Regions from separate parts of the Comamonas endophytica genome, predicted to be linked through region 3. Evidence: riboswitches for the same ligand, from Rfam matches in the RefSeq annotation. Region 3 holds a riboswitch; each other region holds the start of a gene.

Region 1 (7,178 bases), 1.5 Mb from region 3:
GCACGGCACCCGCGCTCAACGACCTGATGGGCAGCCAGGTGGATTCGGTGGTGGCGGACTTTGGCGCCGCGGGCCAGCACCTGGGCAAGGACGGCAAGCTGCGCGCGCTGGCCGTGACCGGCGCCACGCGCTCCGAGGCCTTCCCCGATGTGCCCACCTTCGGCGAGCAGGGCTTTGCCTCGATGAACGAACTCGTGGGCTGGATCGGCTTCGTCACCTCCGCCAACACCTCCAATGAACAGGTGGCCGCCTGGGGCAAGGCCGCCTCGGATGCGGTGCGCGTGCCCGAGGTGCGCCAGCGCCTGGTCACGCTGGGCTACAGCCCCACGGGCACCTATGGCAAGGACTTCGAGAAGATCGTGGCCGATGACCCCGCACGCTGGGGCGCGCGCATCAAGGCGGCGAAGATCACGCTCGAGAACTGAGCTCCCCCGGCAAGGCGCGGTGCGGGTCCAAGCAGGAGTCCTGGGCTTGCTGCTTGGATCCGCACCGCATGGAAGATGCCCTGGCGAAGGCACCGGCGAAGGGCCTGTCGGAAGGCGTGTTCCATTGCAGCCAATGCTAGCTTCCACGCTGCAGGAATCCAAAGAAGAAGATTGCATTAGATAGCGCCCGATCGGCATATGGCGGCATATTCGTAGGCCGGTGCGCCATGTCGACGTAGGGGCGGCAATTAAAGTGAATCAGGATGAAAGTGAGGCGTTACATTGGTAGCATTCCGCCCTGCGCCCTATCGCCATGCACTTGCTTCCCACCACCCCGGCCCCCGCGTCCTTTCCCATCGATTTCATCGCGCTGAGCGGCACGCCGCAGGATTGCGAAGACTGTGCCAGGGGGGAGCGCCTACCCTTCCGGTTCGACTTCGCCTACCAGCCCATCGTGGACCTGGCCAGCCGCACGGTGTTCGCGCACGAAGCCCTGGTGCGCGGCCCCGGCGGTGAAGGCGCGATGACAGTGCTGTCGCAGCTCGACGAGAAGAACTGCTACCGCTTCGACCAGGCCTGCCGCGTCAAGGCCATCAAGGGCGCGGCCGAGCTGGGCATCGGGCAGGCGGTGTCTATCAATTTCCTGCCCAATGCGATCTACAAGCCCGAGCTGTGCATCCGCACCACGCTGGCGGCGGCGAAGGCGCATGGCTTTCCACTCGACAGGATCATCTTCGAGGTGACCGAGGGCGAGCGCGTGAAGGACGGTCCGTGGTTTGCCGAGATCCTGCGCGAGTACAAGCGCTGCGGCTTCAAGACCGCCATCGACGACTTCGGCGCCGGCTACGCCGGCATGAAGCTGCTGGCGGACTTCCAGCCCGACATCATCAAGCTGGACATGGACCTGATCCGCGACATCGACACGCACCGCGCGCGCCAGGCCATCGTGCGCAGCCTGGTGCGCCTGTGCGAGGAGCTGCGCATCCAGGTCATCGCGGAGGGCATCGAGACCACGGCGGAGCGCGACTTCCTCTGGGATACGGGCATCCACTTGATGCAGGGCTACCTGTTTGCCAAGCCAGCCTTCCGCGCCATAGGCCGGGTGCCGGACGCGGCATTCGACGTGGGGATGCGCCGCGCCGCCTGAGCCAGCGGCTTGGCGCAGGGCGCGGGCCTAGACCGCCGTGGCCGCGCCCAGGTGCACGCTGGCCTGCTCGTCGAGCCAGCGGGCGAACCTGTCCCGGGCGGCGAAGGACGGAACATCGCGCTTGCTGCAGATGAAATAGCCGCGCCCGCAATAGACATCGATGTCGAAGGGCATGACCAGCTCGCCGAGCTGCAGCTCGCGCTCGACCACGCAGCCCGGCACCACCGCGACGCCCATGCCGGCCTTGGCGGCCACGATCAGATGCATCGTCAGATCGAAGCCCGGCCCGAGCCGCGGCGTGCAGGGCGCGCCGGCCTTGGCGAACCAGCGCTCCCAGTTGTCCGGGAAGTTGGTGTGGTGCAGCAGGCTGGCGTGCTGCAGGTCCTGCGGCGTGCGAAAGCCCTGGCTCAGGCGCGGAGTGCACACCGGAATCAGCTCGCGCCCGAGCAGGTAGCGCGTGTGGATATGGTCGGGCCAGCGCCGGCGCGGCCTCTTGACCTCTATCCACAGATCGACGTCGTCGCGCGTGAAATCCTCGTCGTGCTTGAACTGGCGCAGCTCCACGCTGACATCGGGATGGCGCGCGTTGAAGCCGGGCAGTCGCGGCATCAGCCACTGGATGCCCAGCGTGGGAATCACGCTCAGCCGCACGCGCTGGGGCTGCGCCTGCTGGCCCATGGTCTCGGCCGCCGATTCAAGCGCCAGCACATGCCGCTCGGTGAGCTTGCGCAGCTGCACTCCGCGTGGCGTGAGCGCCACGCCCGTGGCCAGCCGCTCGAACAGCCGTCCGCCGGCCAGATGCTCCTCCAGCCGCTTCACCGCGCGGCTCACCGCCGCCTGCGTCACGCACAGCTCCTCGGCGGCGCGGCGAAAGCTGCCCTGGCGACAGACCGCGAGAAAGGCATGCAGCTCGACCAGCGAGGGGGAATGGATCTTCATGATGCGGCGATTACATCATGTCATCGCTCTGGATGAAATTGTCGTTTGCCGGCGCGCTGCGGCGTTCATACCATCGCGCCATCTTCATCGAGGCAAACCCATGCAATTCAACCGACGCGAATTCGTAAGCCTGGCGGCAGCCGGCACCCTGGCGCCGCTGGCGGCAGCACATGCCCAAGCCGCATATCCTTCCAAGCCGATCACGCTGGTCGTGCCGTTCACGCCGGGCGGCTCGGTCGACAATTCGGGCCGGCTGATGGCCGACCGCCTGAGCCGCGAGCTGGGCGTGCCGGTGGTCGTCGACAACAAGGGCGGCGCCGGAGGCACCATGGGCTCGGTCCATGTGGCCAAGGCGCGCCCCGATGGCTACACGCTGGTCGTGACCTCGCAGAGCACCCATGTCGTGAACCCGGCGGTGAACCCGAACCTGCCTTACGACGCGGTCAAGGATTTCGCGCCGATCACGCTGATCGATCGGCTGGCGAACGTGCTGCTGGTCAACGCCGACCTGCCGGTGCGCAGCTTCGCGGAACTCGTCAAATATGCCCAGGCCAACCCCGGCAAGCTGAACTACGCCAGTGCCGGCACCGGCTCGGTCTCGCACCTGAGCATGGAACTGCTGAAGACCCAGGCGAAGCTGCCGATGACGCACATCCCGTACCGCGGCGCCGGCGTGGCGGTGACCGACCTGATCGCCGGGCAGGTGCAGCTGACCTGGAACAACCTGTCGTCGAACCTGGGCAACATCCGCAACGGCAAGCTGCGCGCGCTGGCCGTGGCCGCGCCGCAGCGCGTGCCGCAGCTGCCCGACGTGCCGACCTTTGCCGAACTCAAGCTGCCCGACTTGAACCTGACCTCCTGGACCGGCCTGGCCGCGCCCGCCAACACGCCCCCGGCGATCATCGAGCGCCTGTACCAGGCCACGCGCAAGGTGCTGCAGGACCCGGCGACCCAGGCCACCTGGGTGGAAAAGGGCATGATGGTCCCCGAAGACGTCACGCCGCAGGCCTACCGCGCGGAGATTGCCGAGCGCATCAAGTTCTACCAGCGCATCGCCAAGGCCAACAACATCGTTCTCGAATGACCCAGTACACCCGCATCGAGCAGCTGCTGCCCTACGAGCAGGAGCTGGTCGCCATCCGCCGCCATCTGCACCGCCATCCCGAGCTGGCCTTTGCCGAGCATGGGACCTCCGATTTCATCGCCGGCAAGCTGCAGGAATGGGGTTACGAGGTCACGCGCGGCCTTGGCGGCACCGGCCTGGTCGGCACGCTGCGCGTGGGGGAGGGCGCGCGCCGCCTGGGCATCCGCGCCGACATGGATGCGCTGCCCATCGAGGAGGCCACGGGCGCGGCGCACGCGAGCTGCGTTCCGGGCCGCATGCATGCCTGCGGCCATGACGGCCACATGACGATGCTGCTGGGCGCGGCCAGGTACCTGGCGCGCCAGCGCCGCTTCAGCGGCACGCTGCACCTGATCTTCCAGCCGGCCGAGGAGCGCGGCTTCGACAGCGGCGGCAAGGCCATGGTCGATGCCGGCCTGTTCGAGCGCTTCCCCTGCGATGCGGTCTACGCGATGCACAACCATCCCGGCATTCCCCAAGGACGGTTTCTGCTGCGCAGCGGCGCCTTCATGGCCGCGGGCGACCGGGTGTTCGTGAAGATCATCGGCGTCGGCGGCCATGCGGCGCGCCCGCACCTGGCCGTGGATCCGCTGGTCGCGGCAGCGGCCATCGTCACCGCCTTGCAGACCGTGGTGGCGCGCAATGTCGATCCGGCGGAATCGGCGGTGGTCACCGTGGGCCGGCTGCGCGCCGGCGATGCGCTCAACGTGATCCCGGCCGAGGCCGAGATCGGCATCAGCGTGCGCTCGTTCTCCCCGGAAATGCGCGCGCTGCTCAAGGAGCGCATCTGCGCGCTGATCGCGGGCGTGGCCGAGGGGCATGGCTGCCGCGCGGAGATCGACTATGTCGAGGGCTACCCGGTGGTGGTGAACGACGCCGCTGCCGTGGAGCTGGCGGCGCAGGTGGCGGCCGATCTGGTGGGCGAGGAGGGCGTGGAACGCGACTTCCCGCGCCTCATGGGCAGCGAGGACTTCGCGTACATGCTGCAGCGCTGCCCGGGCGCGCTGGTGCGCATCGGCAACGGCCCCGCGGATGGCGGGCGCGGCCTGCACAACCCCAGGTACGACTTCAACGACGTCAACCTTCCCTATGGCGCGGCTTTCTGGAGCCAGCTGGCCGAACGCTTCCTGCGCTGAGCTCCCGCGCCTAGCCGGCCGCGCCTCGCCGGCCGCGCCTCGCCGGCCGCGCCGGGCGCAAGCTGCCGACATCGCGTAAAATCCGCCCCGATCACAGGTGTTCCATGGCGCATTGCGCGCCTGGAATGAAACGGGAAGCAGGTGCGTGGACATGCCACAAAGCCTGCACTGCACCCGCAACGGTAATCAGAGTGCCTCGATGCACGCCCCGGCCCCACGGCCCGGGCAGCCACTGCGCAAGCGGGAAGGCGTGTCGAGGCTTCGGCCCCCGGGTTGAGCTCTGCGAGTCCGGAGACCGGCCTGGTGTGAACCCAAGGCGCAGCGGGAATGCAGTAGCCTGGTGACCGGCTGCCCGCAGCCGCGCCCCTCGATTTCTCTCCCTCTGCACTATTCATCCATCCGGCCCGGGAAGCGGCCCGACTGACGATTGATTTTGCATGCAGCAAGCATCTGGCTGTCCGTCCGCATGGGCAGGACCTGCGCCGGGCGTCGATACGCCGCACGGCGCGCCCATTTCCCCATGACGCAGTCCATCCAGGTCCAGGGCTGGTGCCCCACTGCCTGGCAGCCCATGCGCGCGCAGGACGGCTGGATCGTGCGCGTGCGTCCGCACTGCGCGGCCGTCAGCGCCGCGCAGTGGCGCGTGCTGGCGGTATCGGCGCTGGCGCATGCGCATCCGCAGATCGAACTGACGCGGCTGGGCAATGTGCAGCTGCGCGGCGTGGGCACGGCGCAGCTGCCGGTCGTGCGCGCACGGCTGATCGAGGCCGGGCTGGTGCCTGCCGACGCCGATGCCGATCTCGCGCCGGCGGTGCATTGCACGGCCCTGTACCGGCGCGGTGATGCCACCCATGCGCTGGCGCGGCAGTTGTCGCAGGCCGCGATCGAACACCTGAGCCCGGCGGCGTTGGCGCGTGCCGGCCTGCAGGCGCTGCCCAGCAAATTCGGGCTGCTGGTGGACGATCCGGCGCGGCGCATGCAGAGCATTGGCGCGGACCTTCAGCTCTGGGTGGACCAAGATGCGGGTTACGGCCTGGCGTTGGGCGGTACGGCGCAATGGCATGGCTTTGCGCGCGCCGAAGAGGCCGTGGATGCCGCCGTGCAGCTGGCTCTCTGGTTTGCGCGCGAACGCATGACGACGGCGCCCGCGCCCACGCGCTTGCGCGGATTGCTGGCCCAGCGCACGCCGCAGGTAGGGGCGCCGTTGCACGCGGCGCTGATGCAGCGCGCCGATCCCTTGCTCCCCGGCCCGCATGCCGCCCATGGCCAGGTGCTGGGCGCGCCGCTGGGCCGCATCGATGCCGCGGCCATGCAGGAGCTGGCAAGGCAACTGCCCGCGGATGCCGAACTGCGCGTCACGCCCTGGCGTTCGCTGCTGCTGGCCGATCGCGCCATCACCCCGCTGGATGCTGCGCACTGGATCACCCGTCCCGATGACGCGCGCCTGCGCGTGTCCGCCTGCACCGGCGCGCCGCGCTGCACCCAGGGCCTGGTGGCAGCGCAAACCCTGGCACTGGCGCTTGCCGGCGATGTGCCGCGCCACCGGCATCTGCATGTCAGCGGCTGCGCCAAGTTCTGCGCGCTGCCTGCCGAAGCCTCGGCCGTGCTTTGCGCGGGCCCCGATGCCGGTGGCAAGGCGCTGCTGCATATCAGCCGCGGCAATGCGCCCCGCACCCCGATTTCCTCCGTGGCTGCCGACAGAGCGCCAGCGGAGATAACAAGACTGCTCCATGACCCATACCTATGAAACGCGCGGTGAAGAGATTTACCGGCAATCCTTTCGCATCATCCGCAGCGAGGCCGATCTGGCGCGCTTCACTCCGCTGGAAGAGCGCGTGGCGGTGCGCATGATCCATGCCGCGGGCATGGTGGAGCTGGCCGCGCATATCCATTTCTCGCCCGATTTCGCCGCCGCCGCCGAGGCCGCGCTGCAGCGCGGCGCGCCCATCCTCTGCGATGCGCGCATGGTCAGCGAAGGCATCACGCGCAAGCGCCTGCCGGCCGGCAACGAGGTGGTCTGCACGCTGCAGGACCCGCATGTACCGGCGCTGGCGGCGCTGATCGGCAACACGCGCAGCGCCGCGGCGCTGGAGCTGTGGCGCGACCGGCTCGGTGGCGCGGTGGTGGCCATCGGCAATGCCCCGACGGCGCTGTTCCATCTGCTCAACATGCTCGAGGACCCGGCCTGCCCGCGCCCCGCGGCGATCATCGGCTGCCCGGTGGGTTTCGTCGGCGCGGCGGAGTCCAAGGACGCGTTGCGCGAGTGGGGGCGCATTCCCTTTGCCATCGTGCAGGGGCGCCTGGGCGGCTCGGCCATCACCGTCGCCGCGGTCAATGCGCTGGCCTCGCCGGCCGAGTGAGGAGCAGCGCATGAACCGCGGCAAGATCATCTGCGTCGGGCTGGGCCC
Region 2 (7,178 bases), on a different replicon from region 3:
TCTTGTAGAGCGTATTGACGTCATAAGCCGCGGTGCGCGTGCCGTCGGCGCCGCTGAGGTTGTTCTTGCCCTCGCAGTCCGAGGGCATGGCATAGGTGGCGATGCGCAGGTCATGGAACTGCTCGCGCGTGCCGACCACGCCCTCCTTGCCCACCATCCATTCGAACTGCGACACCACCAGCGCCGGACGCTTGCCGATCACGGCCTCGAAGCTCGGGTCGTTGTCGGCCAGGCGCGGCACCTTGTCGTCGATCGCCTTGAACTGCGGCTGCACCGCGTTGAACCACAGCGAGGTGCCGGACACCCTGTCGCCGAGGCCCAGCGCATAGAGCATCTCGGTGCCGGCCTGGCCGATGGTCACGGCGGATGCGGGAGCCTTGTCGAATTTCAGGGTGTGGCCGCAATTTTGCAGCTGCAGGGGGTAGTCGGTGGCGCTGGCAGCCAGCGGGGCCGCGGACAGCAGCAGGGAGAAGGCGAGGCGTCGAAGCAGCATCCAGGGATCTTTCCAGAAAAGGCGGGCGCTTCCGGAAGCCAGCCATGCACGACCCGGCCCGCCGCTGCTGCGGCACGCCTGGATTCCCGCCATTGGTCGCTTCCCGGACACCCCGCCGGCAGTGATCGTCTAATCCTCGGCAGGTCTCCTGACTGGCAAGTCATCGCACGCCTGGCGCCTTCCCGAACGTGCGTTCAGTGGCTTGGTGCAGGGGCACTCGTTGCCTACAGTTGCGGGGGCAGTTCCATTTCGTGGATTCCCTCATGTGTCGGCACGGGCCGATGCATGTCCTTGCGGAACCGGAGGTGGGGTTAATGTAGCTGATTTGGGGGAGGTTGCTGGGGTGTTGGAGGGCAGGACGTCCATCCTTCGACAGGCTCAGGACGAACGGGGTAATACCTTTCGCCCTGAGCCTGTCGAAGGGTGTCACCCCTACAGCGCCGCAAATGCCATAGAGTTCCATCATGTCCCGCATCCTGCACATCGAACCCGTCCCTACCCTCCCGCCCGTTCTCGACTTTCTCCAACAAGCCCGCTCCCAGATGTTTGCCGGACGCGCCGATATTGAAACCATCCCACCGGATCTGCAAAGCTTCGAACAGACCTACGCCAGCGGCACCGGCCGGATGCTTGCCGCCTGTGATCCCGCGCGCCAATTGATCGGCACCATCGCCTGGCGCGCCTATGACGGCCGCTTCGCGCAACTGGATTTCTCCCCAAAGAAGGTGGTGGAAGTGGTGCGTCTGTTCGTCGCACCCGAATACCGGCGCCAGGGCATTGCCGATGCGCTGTTCCAGGCGCTGTGGGAGCAGGCCATTGCGCAAGGCATCGAAGTGCTATATCTGCACACCCATCCCTTCCTTCCCGGCGCCCTGGAATTCTGGCAGCGCCATGGCTTCGAGGTGATCTGCCGGGATGCGGATCCACAATGGCAGACCATCCATATGCAATGCGCGCTCCAATGACCTGCGCGCTAGAGGTCGAAAGACGCCTCCTATAATCCCCGCACCGTACAGGAGTCCCGCGCCGAAGTCTCGGCCGGGGTGAAACGGGAAGACCGGTGACCCCATGCATTTGCCTGGCCATTCCGGCGCAGCCCCCGCTGCTGTAAGCCTGACAGACACAACGCAATGCCACTGGGCGCCGGCCCGGGAAGGTGCTGTGCGCTGGGTGACGGCAAGCCAGAATACCGACCTGTAGGCTTTCAGCCGTTGCCCCGGGGTGTGGGCGGCCTGCTCATGTCCCGTGGCCGCCTCCCGCCCGCGGGCGCCTGGCATGCCGTCCCCGTCCCTGGTGCGCTTTACTACCAGGAGACCCCATGACCCCATCCGCCAAGATTCCCGCCACCATCGTCACCGGCTTCCTGGGCAGCGGCAAGACCACGCTGCTGCGCCATATCCTCGAGAACGCGGGCGGGCGCCGCATCGCCGTCATCGTCAATGAATTCGGCGAGCTGGGCATCGATGGCGACATCCTGCGCAGCTGCGGCATCGGCTGCGACGACAACGGCGAGGAGCTGCCGGGTCAGCTCTATGAACTGGCCAACGGCTGCATGTGCTGCACGGTGCAGGAGGAGTTCTATCCGGTCATGCGCGAGCTGATCGCGCGGCGCGCGGATATAGACCATATCCTGATCGAGACCAGCGGCCTGGCGCTGCCCAAGCCGCTGGTGCAGGCCTTCAACTGGCCGGAGATCAAGAACGCCTGCACGGTGGATGCCGTGATCACCGTCGTCGACGTGCCCGCCACCGCTGCCGGCCAGTTCGCCGCCAACCCTGCCGCCGTCGATGCCCAGCGCCGCCAGGACCCGAATCTGGACCACGAATCGCCGCTGCACGAACTCTTCGAAGACCAGCTGATGTCGGCCGATCTGGTGGTGCTGAGCAAGCTCGATCTGGCTAACGCCGAGGACCGCGCCAAGGTCGAGGCCATCGTGCGCGAGGAAGTGCCGGCGCAGGTGAAGATCGTCGCCGCGGACCAGGGCCGCATCGATCTGGGCGTGGTGCTGGGATTGTCCAGCGCCTCGGAGGAGACCATCCACGAGCGCCAGGGCCACCATGGCCATGACGAGGAGGACCATGACCACGATGATTTCGACTCCATCGTCGTGAAGCTGCCCGAGGTCGAGCGCGATGGGCTGCTGGCCGCGCTCGAACGCATCGTGTCGGAGCACCAGGTGTACCGCGTGAAGGGCTTCGTTGCGGTTCCGGGCAAACCGATGCGCCTGGTGGTGCATGGCGTGGGTACGCGCTTCGACAGCTATTTCGACCGCCGCTGGGCCGCGGGCGAGACGCCGCAGACGCATCTGGTGCTGATCGGCCATGATCTCGACGAGGCCGGCATCCGTGCCGAGCTCGCCTCCCTGGGAGCGCGCTGATGCATCTGCTTGCCGTCCAGCCCGGGGGCTTCGTCGATGACGAGGCCTTTGTTTCCAGCCTGGGCCAGACGCCGGCGCAGGTGGTGGTGCTGAGCGCGGCCGACACCACGCTGGCGCTGCTGGCCGAGGCCTGCGCCCAGCTGCGCGCCGGGGTGGATGGTGAGCGGTTGCCCACGCTGCGCCTGGCCAATCTGATGCACCTGCGCCAGCCGGCCTCCGTCGATCTGTATGTGGACGAGGTGCTGCAGCATGCGCGCGTGATCGTCATCGACCATCTCGGCGGCGAGAGCTACTGGCCCTATGGCACCGAGCGCATCCGCGAGATTTGCCGCCTCAAGGGCATCACGCTGGTGATGTTCTCGGGCGATACCACCGAGGACCTGAATCTGCTGCAAAAGAGCACCGCCCAGGTGGAGCAGTGCCGCGCCCTGTGGCGCTATCTGCGCGAGGGCGGCATAGCCAATGCGCGCGAGATGCTGCGCTATCTGTGGCAGGCCTTCCTGGGCGGAACGCAGCCGGCGCTGCCGCCGCGCCCGCTGCCTTCGGTGGCCGTGTACCACCCGGCGCACGATGCCGCCACGGCCGAGGACTGGCAGCAGCCCGGCCCGCTGCAATGGCTGCCCGGCGCCCCCGTGGTGCTGATCGCGTTCTACCGCGCGCATCTGCAGTCGGGCAACACCCAGGTGTTCGAGGCGCTGAGCCGCGAACTGCTGGCGCGCGGCATGAACCCGCTGCCGCTGGCGCTGCTGTCGCTGAAAGACGCGGCCAGCATGGCGATGCTGCACCAGCTGTGCGCCGAGCGTCATGTGGCGTTGATCCTCAACACCACCTCGTTTTCGCAGTCGTCCCTGGAGACACCGGGCGACCACGCGCTGGCGGGCGATATCCCGGTGCTGCAGGTCATCATGTCCGGCGCCAACGAGCAAAGCTGGCTCGACGACGCGCACGGCCTGCAGCCGCGCGACATCGCCATGCATGTGGCCATGCCCGAGGTCGACGGCCGCATCATCACGCGTGCCATCAGCTTCAAGGGCCGCGCGCACCGCAGCGAACTCACGCAGTCCGACGTCGTGCAATACCAGCCGCATGCCGAGCGCCTGGCCTTCGTCGTGGAGCTGGCGCAGCGCTGGTGCCGGCTGCGCAGCAAGGCCAATGGCGACAAGCGTCTGGCGCTGATCCTCGCCAACTATCCCACCAAGGAAGGCCGGCTGGGCAATGGCGTGGGGCTGGATACGCCGGCATCGGTCATCCACATACTTCAAGCCTTGCAGCAGCAAGGCTATGCCATCGATGCGCTGCCCGCCGATGGCGACGCGCTGATGGCGCTCCTGCAGCAGGGCATCACCAACGATCCGGATTCGTGGGCCGTGCGGCCTGCGCAGCAGAGCCTGGCGCTGCAGAGCTATCAGGCGTTCTTCGCCAGCCTGCCCGAATCCAACCGCGAGGCGGTGCTGCAGCGCTGGGGCGCGCCGGAGGCCGATCCGATGGTGCGAGATGGGCGCTTCATGATCGCCGGGCTGCGCTGCGGCCAGGTGTTCGTGGGCATCCAGCCGGCGCGCGGCTACCAGCTCGATCCCGCCGCCAGCTACCACGACCCCGACCTGGTGCCGCCGCATTACTACCTGGCCTTCTACCACTGGCTGCGCAGCCACTGGAACGCCGATGCGATAGTGCATGTGGGCAAGCATGGCAACCTCGAATGGCTGCCGGGCAAGAGCGTGGCGCTGTCAAATACCTGCTGGCCCGATCTGGTGTTCGGGCCCATGCCGCATCTCTATCCCTTCATCGTCAACGATCCCGGCGAAGGCACGCAGGCCAAGCGCCGCGCGCAGGCGGTGATCGTGGACCATCTGATGCCGCCGCTCACGCGCGCCGAAAGCTATGGCCCGACGCGCGATCTCGAACGCATGGTGGACGAATACTACGAGGCCATCACCATGGACGGCCGGCGCGCGCAGCTGCTGCGCCGCGAGATTCTTGCCCATATCGTGAAGCATGACCTGCACCAGGATCTGGGCATGGCCGCGCCGCGCGGCGCCGAGGAGGAGCAGCTGCTGCTCAACAGGACCGACGCCTATCTGTGCGAGCTCAAGGAAAGCCAGATCCGCGACGGGCTGCATGTGTTCGGCCAATCGCCCACGGGGCGGCTGGCACGCGACACGCTGCTGGCGCTGGCGCGGCACCCGGTGGGCAATGGCCAGGGCGCCAACGGCAGCCTGGTGCAGGCCATGGCGCGGGACCTGCAGCTGGGCAAGGATTTCAACCCGCTGGATGCAGCGTGGGAAGCGCCCTGGAACGGGCCGCGCCCCGAAGTGCTGGCGCAGATCGATGCCCAGCCCTGGCGCCATACGGGCGATACGCGCGAGCGCCTGGAACTGCTGGCGCTGGACTGGCTGGAGCGTGCGCTGGACGAGATCAGGGCGGCCCATTGCGGCATGGCAGATACCCTGCAGGTCCTCGAGCGCGTGCAGCAGGACCTGCGCCCGCGCCTCGAGGACTGCGGCCCGCAGGAAATCCTGCAGCTCAGCCGCGGGCTGGAAGGCCGCTTCGTTCCCGCCGGCCCGAGCGGCGCGCCCACGCGCGGGCGCCCCGATGTGCTGCCCACCGGACGCAATTTCTTTTCCATCGACACGCGCGCCGTGCCCACGCCCACCAGCTGGACGCTGGGGCTGCAGTCGGCGCAGTTGCTGGTCGAGAAATACACGCAGGAGCATGGCGACTACCCGCGCACGCTGGGCCTGTCGGTCTGGGGCACGGCCACCATGCGCACCGGCGGCGACGATATCGCGCAGGCCTTTGCACTGCTGGGCGTGCGCCCGAAGTGGGCCGACGGCAGCTGGCGCGTGGTGGATTTCGAGGTGCTGCCGATGGCGGTGCTGGGCCGCCCGCGCGTCGATGTGACGCTGCGCGTGTCGGGCTTCTTCCGCGATGCCTTCACCAATGTGATCCGGCTGTTCGACGCCGCGGTGCAGAAGGTGGCGGATCTCGAAGAGGAAGACGAAGACATCAACCCGATCCGGGCACGCGTGCTGCAGGAAGCCGCGCTGCTGCAAAGCCAAGGCATGCAGGCCAAGGAGGCGCGCCACCAGGCCGGACTGCGCGTGTTCGGCGCCAAGCCCGGCAGCTATGGCGCGGGCCTGCAGGGCCTGATGGAAGGCGGCAACTGGCAGACCGACGAGGATCTGGCCACGGCCTACCGCAACTGGGGCGCCTATGCCTATGGCCAGCAGGACGACGGCACGCCGCTGCCGGACACCTTCGTTCGCCGTCTCGGCGCGATGCAGCTGGTCGTGCAGAACCAGGACAATCGCGAGCACGACCTGCTGGATTCGGACGACTACTACCAGTTCCAGGGCGGCATGGCGGCAGCCGTGCGCCACTTCGGCGGCCAGCAGCCCGATCTCTACTTTGGCGACCACAGCAACCCGCAGGCGCCGCGCATGCGCACGCTGCAGGAGGAAATCAGCCGCGTGGTGCGCGCGCGCGTCACCAACCCGAAGTGGATCGACGGCATCAAGCGCCATGGCTACAAGGGTGCGGCGGAAGTCGCGGCCACGGTGGACTATCTTTTTGCCTTCGATGCGACGGCACGCGTGGTGCGCGACGACCAGTACGCACGCGTGACCGATGCCTTCGTGGCCGATGCCGCCACGCGCGACTTCCTGACGCAGCACAATCCCGCCGCCTTCCACGGCATCTGCGAACGGCTGCTCGAAGCCATCCAGCGTGGGCTGTGGCAGGACGGCAGCAGCCATCAGGCGCTGCTGGAAGAGCAGCTGCTGCAGGCCGAACAATTTCTGGAGAACCGATGAGCTTCCCTTTCAGCGCCCTTCAAGGCCAGCAGCAGTTGCAGACCGCGCTGCTGCTGGTGGCGGTCGATCCGCTGCTGGGCGGCGTGCTGGTCGAGGGCCCGCGCGGCACCGCCAAGTCCACCAGCGCGCGCGCCCTTGCCGAGCTGCTGCCGGCGGGCCGCTTCGTCAACCTGCCGCTGGGCGCCACCGAGGAGCAGCTGGTGGGCTCGCTGGATCTGGAGGCCGCGCTGCAAAGCTCCGCCGTGCAGTTCCGCCCCGGGCTGCTGGCGCAGGCGCACCAGGGCATTCTCTATGTCGATGAAGTCAATCTGCTGGCCGACGGGCTGGTCGATCTGCTGCTCGATGTCAGCGCCAGCGGCATCAACCGCATCGAGCGCGATGGCGTGTCGCACCAGCACCCGGCGCGCATCGCATTGATCGGCACCATGAACCCCGAGGAAGGCCAGCTGCGGCCGCAGTTGCTCGACCGCTTCGGGCTGTTCGTGCAATTGGCCAA
Region 3 (7,178 bases):
AGCCCGACTTCGTCGAGCGGCTGCAGCAGCTGCTGTCGCGCCACGGCCTGCAGGCGCACCTGCTGGAGCTGGAGCTGACGGAAAGCATCCTGCTGCAGGATGCCCACGAGATGGCGGCACGCGTGCGCTCCATCGCCGAGCTGGGCGTGGGGCTGGTGATCGATGATTTCGGCACCGGTTATTCCAGCCTGGGCTATCTCAAGAAACTGCCGATCGCCAAGATCAAGATCGACCAGTCCTTCGTGCGCGGCCTGCCGCAGGACCCGGGCGACCGGGCCATCGTCAGCGCGATCATCAGCATGGGCAAGGCGCTGGGCACGGAGGTCGTCGCCGAGGGCGTGGAGACCAGCGCGCAGCGCGATTGTCTGCAGTCGCTGCAATGCCAGTTCTTCCAGGGATTCCTGTGTTCGCCCGGTTTGCCGGCCGAGGCTTTCGACGCCCGCATGCGTGAAATGGGTGTGCTGCAGGAAGACGACTGGCACTGCGGCGTGGTGGCCGACTCCGCCCTGCGCCTGCAAAGCGGCAGCCCGGAACGCCAGTAGCGTCCAGCCGCCGCAGGGCCTTTGCCACGCGGCGCCGCATTCGCCTGGCGCGGCCTGATGCAGCGCCGCGGGCGGCTGTCCCTGAGCAGAGCACTGCCGGAGCGACAGGGCCATCCAACGGGATTCTATTATCCTGATTTATCGGTTTCTGCTATTTGATAATCAAAAACAATTGATTTATATGCTTTGTTGCGAGTGTAGGTGAAAGCCGACTGGCATAAAACTTCATATCCCACATCTGCCAATTGCACTGCGGAATACATTGAATGCACATCTCGCTTTCGGGTGAATGTGTTTTCAATTCAGCGGGCTGTGCTTCAGAACCGCGTAGATAAAAAGGATTTTGTATGAACGAAGATCGAGTTTCAGGAAACTGGAAACAATTCAAGGGCAAGATCCGCGAGCAATGGGGCAAGCTTACCGATGACGACCTTGATGTCGTTGCCGGCAAGCGCGACCAATTCATCGGCAGGATCCAGGAGCGCCAGGGAGTGGCCAAGGAAGAGGCCGAGACCCAGCTGCGCGACTGGCAACAGCGCAATCCCGATTTCCGTTTCGACGAATAACGGTCTTTTTCGACATATTCCGTGCCAGGCATCAAGGGTGCATTCAAAGCTTGAATGCATATTCCCTGCCTGTCATGATCACAAGGAGATAATCATGAACTTCAAACAAAAACTCACCGCCATCGCTGCCGTTGCCTGCATGTCTTCGGTATTCGCCGCCACGCCTGCCGAGCACAAGGCCGCCAAAGACCAGATCAGCGCCGACTACAAGGCTGCCAAGGCCCAGTGCGACACCCTGTCCGGCAATGCCAAGGATGTCTGCGAGAAGGAGGCCAAGGGCCGTGAAAAGGTGGCCGAGGCCGAACTCGAGTACCGCGCCGATGCCAGCGAGCGCAACCGCCACAATATCGCCAAGGCCAAGGCCGATGCCGAATACGATGTGGCCAAGGAAAAGTGCGATGACCTGAAGGGCAATGCCAAGGACGTCTGCGAAAAGGACGCCAAGGCGGCGCACGTCAAGGCCACGGAAGCTGCCAAGATGAACACTTCCGGCAACGTGGGCCCCATGGGCAACGCCGGCACTGCGGCCATGCCGGCTGCAACCCAGCGCGGCACTACCACGGCTCCCGAAGCGCGCCGCGACGCCAGCCAGGAAAAAGTGCGCGAAGCCGAATACAAGGCCGCCCGCGAGCGTTGCGATGCACTGAGCGGTGACGTCAAGGACAAGTGCGTGGCCGACGCCAAGCGCATTCACGGCCAATAAATCCCGAGCTGATGCGCAGCGGGGCCTGAATCCGCTGCTTCAAGCCGCAGTCGCGCAGGGCGCGATTGCGGCTTTCTTGCGTATGCACCCCGCTGCGCTTGCTGCGGCGCGGCAGGGGGGTGATGGCTGCGGATGCCTGCCGGGACCGCGAAAAGCCCACGTGCATGGAGCGGCAAGCCAATGAAAACGGGCCGTGCAATGCACGGCCCGTCAGGGAAATTGGGTGTCTGCAAATTCCACCAGACCGGCATCCTGAACCGGGGTTCAGGTGGGCAAGGGCAGCTTGACGTTGGGTTCATCTGACGCGAGACGATCACGCTCACCAAGCGATGTACCAAGCCCGGGCTCAATGAGCATTGGTTCAAGGAAATATAAAGCCCAGCAGATTTGCAGACGACTTCATTGTAATGTGGATGCGCCAAGCTCGCCGCCGCAGGCGCAAATTTTTACAGCAGTTGCGGATCGTCTTCAAGCGCCTGGTCAAGGCGCTCGAGCAGAGCCACGATGCGCTGCGCGTCTTCCTGCTGCTGGATCATGGCCGCCTGCACCAAGGCGTCTTCGGCAGCAGTCGTCTCGACCGCCACCGGCTCGGCGACAACGGGAGCAGGAGCTGGCATGCGCTCTGCCGTGACGATGTCGAAAGCCATGTTGAGCGCGGTCAATACCGCCACGCGTTCACGCGAACGCACCTTGCCGGCGTCGCGAATGCGGGCCATAGTGTCGTTGACACGGGCCACGGCCTCGAGCAGGCGTTCCTCGTGTCCCTCGGGGCAGGTCAGGAGATAGTTCTGATGCAGGATCTGCACGTCAAGCTGCTTCATGTGCCGGCCTTTTCATTGCTGGGCAGGCGCTCGATCAGGGCATCGACACGGGCACGCGCGGCGCTCAGCCGCGAGCGCAGCGAATCGCGTTCCTGGGTCAGGGCCGCGACCTGTTCGGCCAGCAGGGCATTGGTGCGCTGAAGCTCCTCGTGGCGCAACAGAAGTCGCTCCACGCGGTCGGATATGAGGTCGAGGGGGGACGGGGCAGACATAGGAGGTCCAATTGTAGAACTTGCCGGCTGGAGATAGGCGTAAAAAAGCGTTCCTCCGGCCTGCGGGCGTGTGGAATATGCTTTGTCCTACAGCCTCGGAAGCATGCAAGTGCTCGCCAACTTGGGTCCTGCGTGGCTGGCATGAATCGGCAGCCAGGGCCGCACCGACGCCACTCGCGGCTACAATGGCCGGCGTTGGTGCTCATGCGTCCGCCTCCAGGATGCATAGTTCAACGGGAAGCAGGGAGGATGCGGCGCGCGGGCGCCGCTTTCGTGCCTGCGCTGCCCCCGCAACGGTCAGCGGATGAGCGTTTGCCCGCTCGGCTCTTCTTCACCGGCCACTGGCATCGCGCTGGGAAGGCCTGCAAGAGCTTCGCTCCGCCCAGCCCGGATACCGGCCAACGAAGTGCATCCGCCATGCCTGCATCGCGGATTGCTGGAACCCATTGCCGACGGGGAGGTCGGCGCCGGGTGGCTTCACGTTGATACTCATGCTTCACCCTGTTCACGGCGTCGTGCGCCGCCGCGCCCTGGCTGTCGCCAGCCTGCCATGGAGCAGCGCACCATGACGCCCGCGCGCTGCCCCGCATTGCTGATCACCGCGCCTGCCTCGGGCCAAGGCAAGACCACGCTGACGGCGGCGCTCGCGCGCCTGCATGCGCGCCAGGGGCGGCGCGTGCAGGTCTTCAAATGCGGGCCCGACTATCTCGACCCGCACTGGCACCAGCTGGCCAGCGGCGCCCCGGTGCATTCGCTGGACCTGTGGATGACAGGCGAGGCCGATGCGCGCGCGCGGCTGCACGCGGCGGCGCTGTCTGCCGATCTGATCCTCATCGAGGGCGTGATGGGGCTCTATGACGGCAGCCCCAGTGCCGCGGATCTCGCGCGCCGCTTCGGCATCCCGGTGCTGGCGGTGATCGATGCCGGCGGCATGGCCGCCACGCTGGGCGCCGTGGCCTACGGGCTGCAGCATTTCCAGCCGGGCCTGCGCTGGGCCGGCGTGCTGGCCAACCGCGTGGCCAGCGCGCGCCATGCGCAGCTGCTGCAGGCCGGGGTGCATGCCGACAGCCATTGGCTGGGCGCGGTGCAGCGCATTGCCGCCGATGCGGGCACGGCGCTGCTGCCCCAGCGCCACCTGGGCCTGGTGGCAGCGCAGGAACTCGCGGACGGCATGCAGCGGCTCGACTCCGCTGCCGATGCGCTCGAGGCCACGGCGCTGGGCCAGCGCAGCTGGCAGGACTGGCAGCAATGGACGGTGGAATTTGCGCCGCCGGCACCGGCAGCCGAGGCAGGCCAGCCCGAAGCGCTGGGCCCCTGGCTCGACGGCCGGGTGGTGGCCGTGGCGCGCGATGCGGCCTTCAGCTTCGTCTATCCCGCCAATCTGGAATGCCTGCGGGCCATGGGTGCGCAGCTGCGCTTTTTCTCGCCGCTGGCTGGCGAGAGGCTGCCGGCGTGCGATGCGCTGTGGCTGCCCGGAGGCTACCCCGAACTGCATGCCGCGCAGCTTGCGGCGCAGGGCGCGGTGCAGGCCGACATCCGTGCGCACTGGGAAGCGGGCAGGGCGATCTGGGCCGAGTGCGGCGGCATGCTGGCGCTGTGCGAAGGCATTGCCGGGAGCGACGGCCAGTGGACGCCGCTGTGGGGGCTGATGCCGGGCCGGGCGCAGATGCAAAAGCGCCTGGCAGGGTTGGGCATGCAGCAGCTGTCCACGCCCTGGGGGCTGCTGCGCGGCCACAGCTTCCACTATGCGCGGCTCGAGAGTGGCGCGCAGGTGCTGGGCCGCAGCCGCCGACCCGATGCGGATGCGGGCGCCGAAAGCGGGGAATGGCTCTATCGCCACGGCAGCCTGCATGCGAGCTTCTTCCACGCCTGGTTCGCCTCGCACCCGCGCGCGGTGGCGGCGCTGCTGGGCGCGCGCCAGGCGCTGGACGATCACAGGGAGGACACATGAGCATGGCGCGCAGCGAATTGATCCTGGGCGGGCAAAAGAGCGGCAAGTCGCGCCGCGCCGAGGCATTGGCCCAGGCCTGGCTGCTGGAGTCGCCCGCCCACAGCGCCTGCCTGCTGGCCACGGGCCTGGCATGGGACGAGGAGATGCGCGCGCGCATCGAACGCCACCAGCATGACCGTGCCGAGCGCGTGCCGGGAATGCGCACGCTGGAAGTGCCGCTGGACCTGGCGGGCGCGGTGCGCGCGCACAGCCAGCCGGGCTGCCTGCTGGTCATCGACTGCCTGACCATGTGGCTCACCAACTGGATGATGCCCATGCCGGGCCAGCCGCCGCGGAGTCAGGATTGGGCGGCGCAGCGCGCGGGTTTCCTGGCCGCGCTGGCCGAGGCGCCGGGCCCGGTGGTGCTGGTGGGCAACGAGATCGGCCTGGGCGTGATTCCGCTGGGCCGCGAGGTGCGCGCGTTTGTCGATGCGCTGGGCATGCTCAACCAGCAGGTGGCCGCTGTCTGCAGCCATGCCACTTTGATGTGCGCGGGCTTGCCCCTGGTCCTCAAGAGCCCTTGACTGATGACCGCTGAAACCAGCTTACATGAAGTGGAAAAGCAAGGCTTGCATCCGGCCTGGATGGCGCTTGCGTTGCTGCTGGGCAGCGGGGCGCTGATGGCGCTGGGCGCCGGGCTGGGCAGCAGCGGCTGGGAGGGATGGGGCGACCAGGGCGATCCGCTGGCCTGGCAGATCGTGCGCGACATCCGCCTGCCGCGCACGCTGGGCGCCTGGCTGGCTGGCGCGCTGCTGGGGCTGGCGGGTGCCGTGGCGCAGGGGGTATTCCGCAATCCGCTGGCCGATCCCTATCTGCTGGGCAGCGCCTCGGGCGCCTCGCTGGGCGTGGCGCTGGCCATGGCGGCGCTGGGCGCCTCGCCCTTCGCGCTGCAGGGCTTGCTGCGCCTGGGCATCACCGGCGCGGCCTTTGCCGGCGCCGCGGGCGCGGCGCTGCTGACGCTGGTGCTGGCACGGGGCGCGCACGACACGCTGCGGCTGCTGCTGGCCGGCGTGGTGGTCGGCGTGGTGCTGGGCGCGGCGGCGTCGATGGTCTTGCTGCTCAATCCTGCAATCATGCAGGCCATGCAGTCGTTCATGCTGGGCAGCACCGCCTTCGTGGGCTGGAGCGCCTGCGCGCTGATGGCCGCCGTGCTGGTCGCCGTGCTGCTTGCCGCCTGGTCGCTGGCGCGCGTGCTGGACGGCCTGGCGCTGGGCGAAGCCACGGCGCAGAGCCTGGGGCTGCCGCTGGCGCCGCTGCGCCTGCTGCTGATCGCGCTGCTGGCGCTGGCCACCGGCACGGCGGTGGCGCAATGCGGGCTGATTGCCTTTGTCGGCCTGGCCGCGCCGCATCTGGCGCGCTCGCTGGTGCGCGCCATGCACCGCTGGTTGCTGCTGCTGAGCGCCGGCATGGGCGCGGCGCTGCTGCTGGGCGCCGATCTGCTGGCGCGCTGGCTGCTCGCGCCGCAGGAATTGCCGGTGGGTGTGCTGACGGCGGTGCTGGGCGGCAGCTATCTGCTGTGGCTGATGCACCGGCGCAATCTGCGGGAGGCCGCATGAGCGTCCATGTGCCAGGTGCCGGATGGGCGCTGCAGGCCGAGCATCTGTCGGTGTCGCTGGGCGGCCTGCCGGTGCTGCGCGACCTCACGCTGCGCATCGCCGCGGGCCGCTGGACCAGCATCGTCGGCCCGAACGGCGCCGGCAAGTCGACGCTGCTGCGCGCGCTGGCCGGCATGGCGCAGGGCCAGGGGCAGGTGCTGCTGCTGGGCCGTGCGCTGGCGGACTGGAGCAGCCGCGAGCGTGCACGCACGCTGGCCTGGCTGGGACAGGACCAGGCGGTATCCCCCGAGATATCGGTCTATGACGCGGCGATGCTGGGCCGGCTGCCGCACCAGTCCTGGCTGGGCGCAGCTTCCGCGCAGGACCATGCCGCCGTGGAGCAGGCGCTGCGCCGGACGCAGAGCTGGGCTTGGCGCGGCCGCAGCCTGGGCCAGCTCTCCGGCGGCGAACGCCAGCGCGTGCTGCTGGCGCGCGCGCTGGCGGTGCAGGCCCGGGTGCTGCTGATGGACGAGCCCCTGGCCCATCTCGATCCCCCGCACCAGGCCGACTGGCTGGACTGCGTGCAGCAGCTCGTCGCGCAAGGCACCACGGTGGTCAGCGTGCTGCATGAGCTGTCGATGGCGCTGCAGGCGCAGGAACTGCTGGTGCTGGCGCAGGGCAGGGTGCTGCACCAGGGCGGCTGCGCCGATCCGGCCTCGCATGCCGCGCTGGAGCAGGTGTTCGCGCAGCGCGTCCAGGTGCGCGCCATCGATGGCCAATGGGTGGCCTTGCCGCGGCTGCTGCACAGG

Evidence for each region. A riboswitch is a leader RNA that binds a small molecule or an ion and turns the genes downstream of it on or off. The one in region 3 is predicted to bind cobalamin.
Region 1: it holds a riboswitch for cobalamin, as region 3 does, so the genes downstream of both, M9799_RS12095 (nitrite reductase) here and M9799_RS02015 (cobyrinic acid a,c-diamide synthase CobB) in region 3, are expected to answer to the same signal.
Region 2: it holds a riboswitch for cobalamin, as region 3 does, so the genes downstream of both, cobW (cobalamin biosynthesis protein CobW) here and M9799_RS02015 (cobyrinic acid a,c-diamide synthase CobB) in region 3, are expected to answer to the same signal.

What each region holds. Positions count from the first base shown of each region.
Region 1 is NZ_CP106881.1:2,659,702-2,666,879, forward strand. Features, by position in the region: gene M9799_RS12070 (Bug family tripartite tricarboxylate transporter substrate binding protein) at 1-425, shown strand, start outside; gene M9799_RS12075 (EAL domain-containing protein) at 739-1,572, shown strand; gene M9799_RS12080 (LysR substrate-binding domain-containing protein) at 1,600-2,511, opposite strand; gene M9799_RS12085 (Bug family tripartite tricarboxylate transporter substrate binding protein) at 2,612-3,595, shown strand; gene M9799_RS12090 (M20 aminoacylase family protein) at 3,592-4,770, shown strand; cobalamin riboswitch at 4,849-5,085, shown strand; gene M9799_RS12095 (nitrite reductase) at 5,291-6,517, shown strand; gene M9799_RS12100 (precorrin-8X methylmutase) at 6,501-7,130, shown strand; gene cobI (precorrin-2 C(20)-methyltransferase) at 7,141-7,178, shown strand, end outside.
Region 2 is NZ_CP106882.1:124,324-131,501, forward strand. Features, by position in the region: gene M9799_RS17540 (ABC transporter substrate-binding protein) at 1-493, opposite strand, end outside; cobalamin riboswitch at 615-812, opposite strand; gene M9799_RS17545 (GNAT family N-acetyltransferase) at 958-1,458, shown strand; cobalamin riboswitch at 1,491-1,705, shown strand; gene cobW (cobalamin biosynthesis protein CobW) at 1,812-2,870, shown strand; gene cobN (cobaltochelatase subunit CobN) at 2,870-6,682, shown strand; gene M9799_RS17560 (magnesium chelatase ATPase subunit I) at 6,679-7,178, shown strand, end outside.
Region 3 is NZ_CP106881.1:470,305-477,482, reverse strand. Features, by position in the region: gene M9799_RS02040 (sensor domain-containing protein) at 1-542, shown strand, start outside; gene M9799_RS02035 (CsbD family protein) at 890-1,108, shown strand; gene M9799_RS02030 (hypothetical protein) at 1,203-1,811, shown strand; gene M9799_RS02025 (cell division protein ZapA) at 2,258-2,632, opposite strand; gene M9799_RS02020 (DUF904 domain-containing protein) at 2,629-2,844, opposite strand; cobalamin riboswitch at 3,024-3,261, shown strand; gene M9799_RS02015 (cobyrinic acid a,c-diamide synthase CobB) at 3,395-4,795, shown strand; gene M9799_RS02010 (bifunctional adenosylcobinamide kinase/adenosylcobinamide-phosphate guanylyltransferase) at 4,798-5,358, shown strand; gene M9799_RS02005 (FecCD family ABC transporter permease) at 5,419-6,390, shown strand; gene M9799_RS02000 (ABC transporter ATP-binding protein) at 6,387-7,178, shown strand, end outside.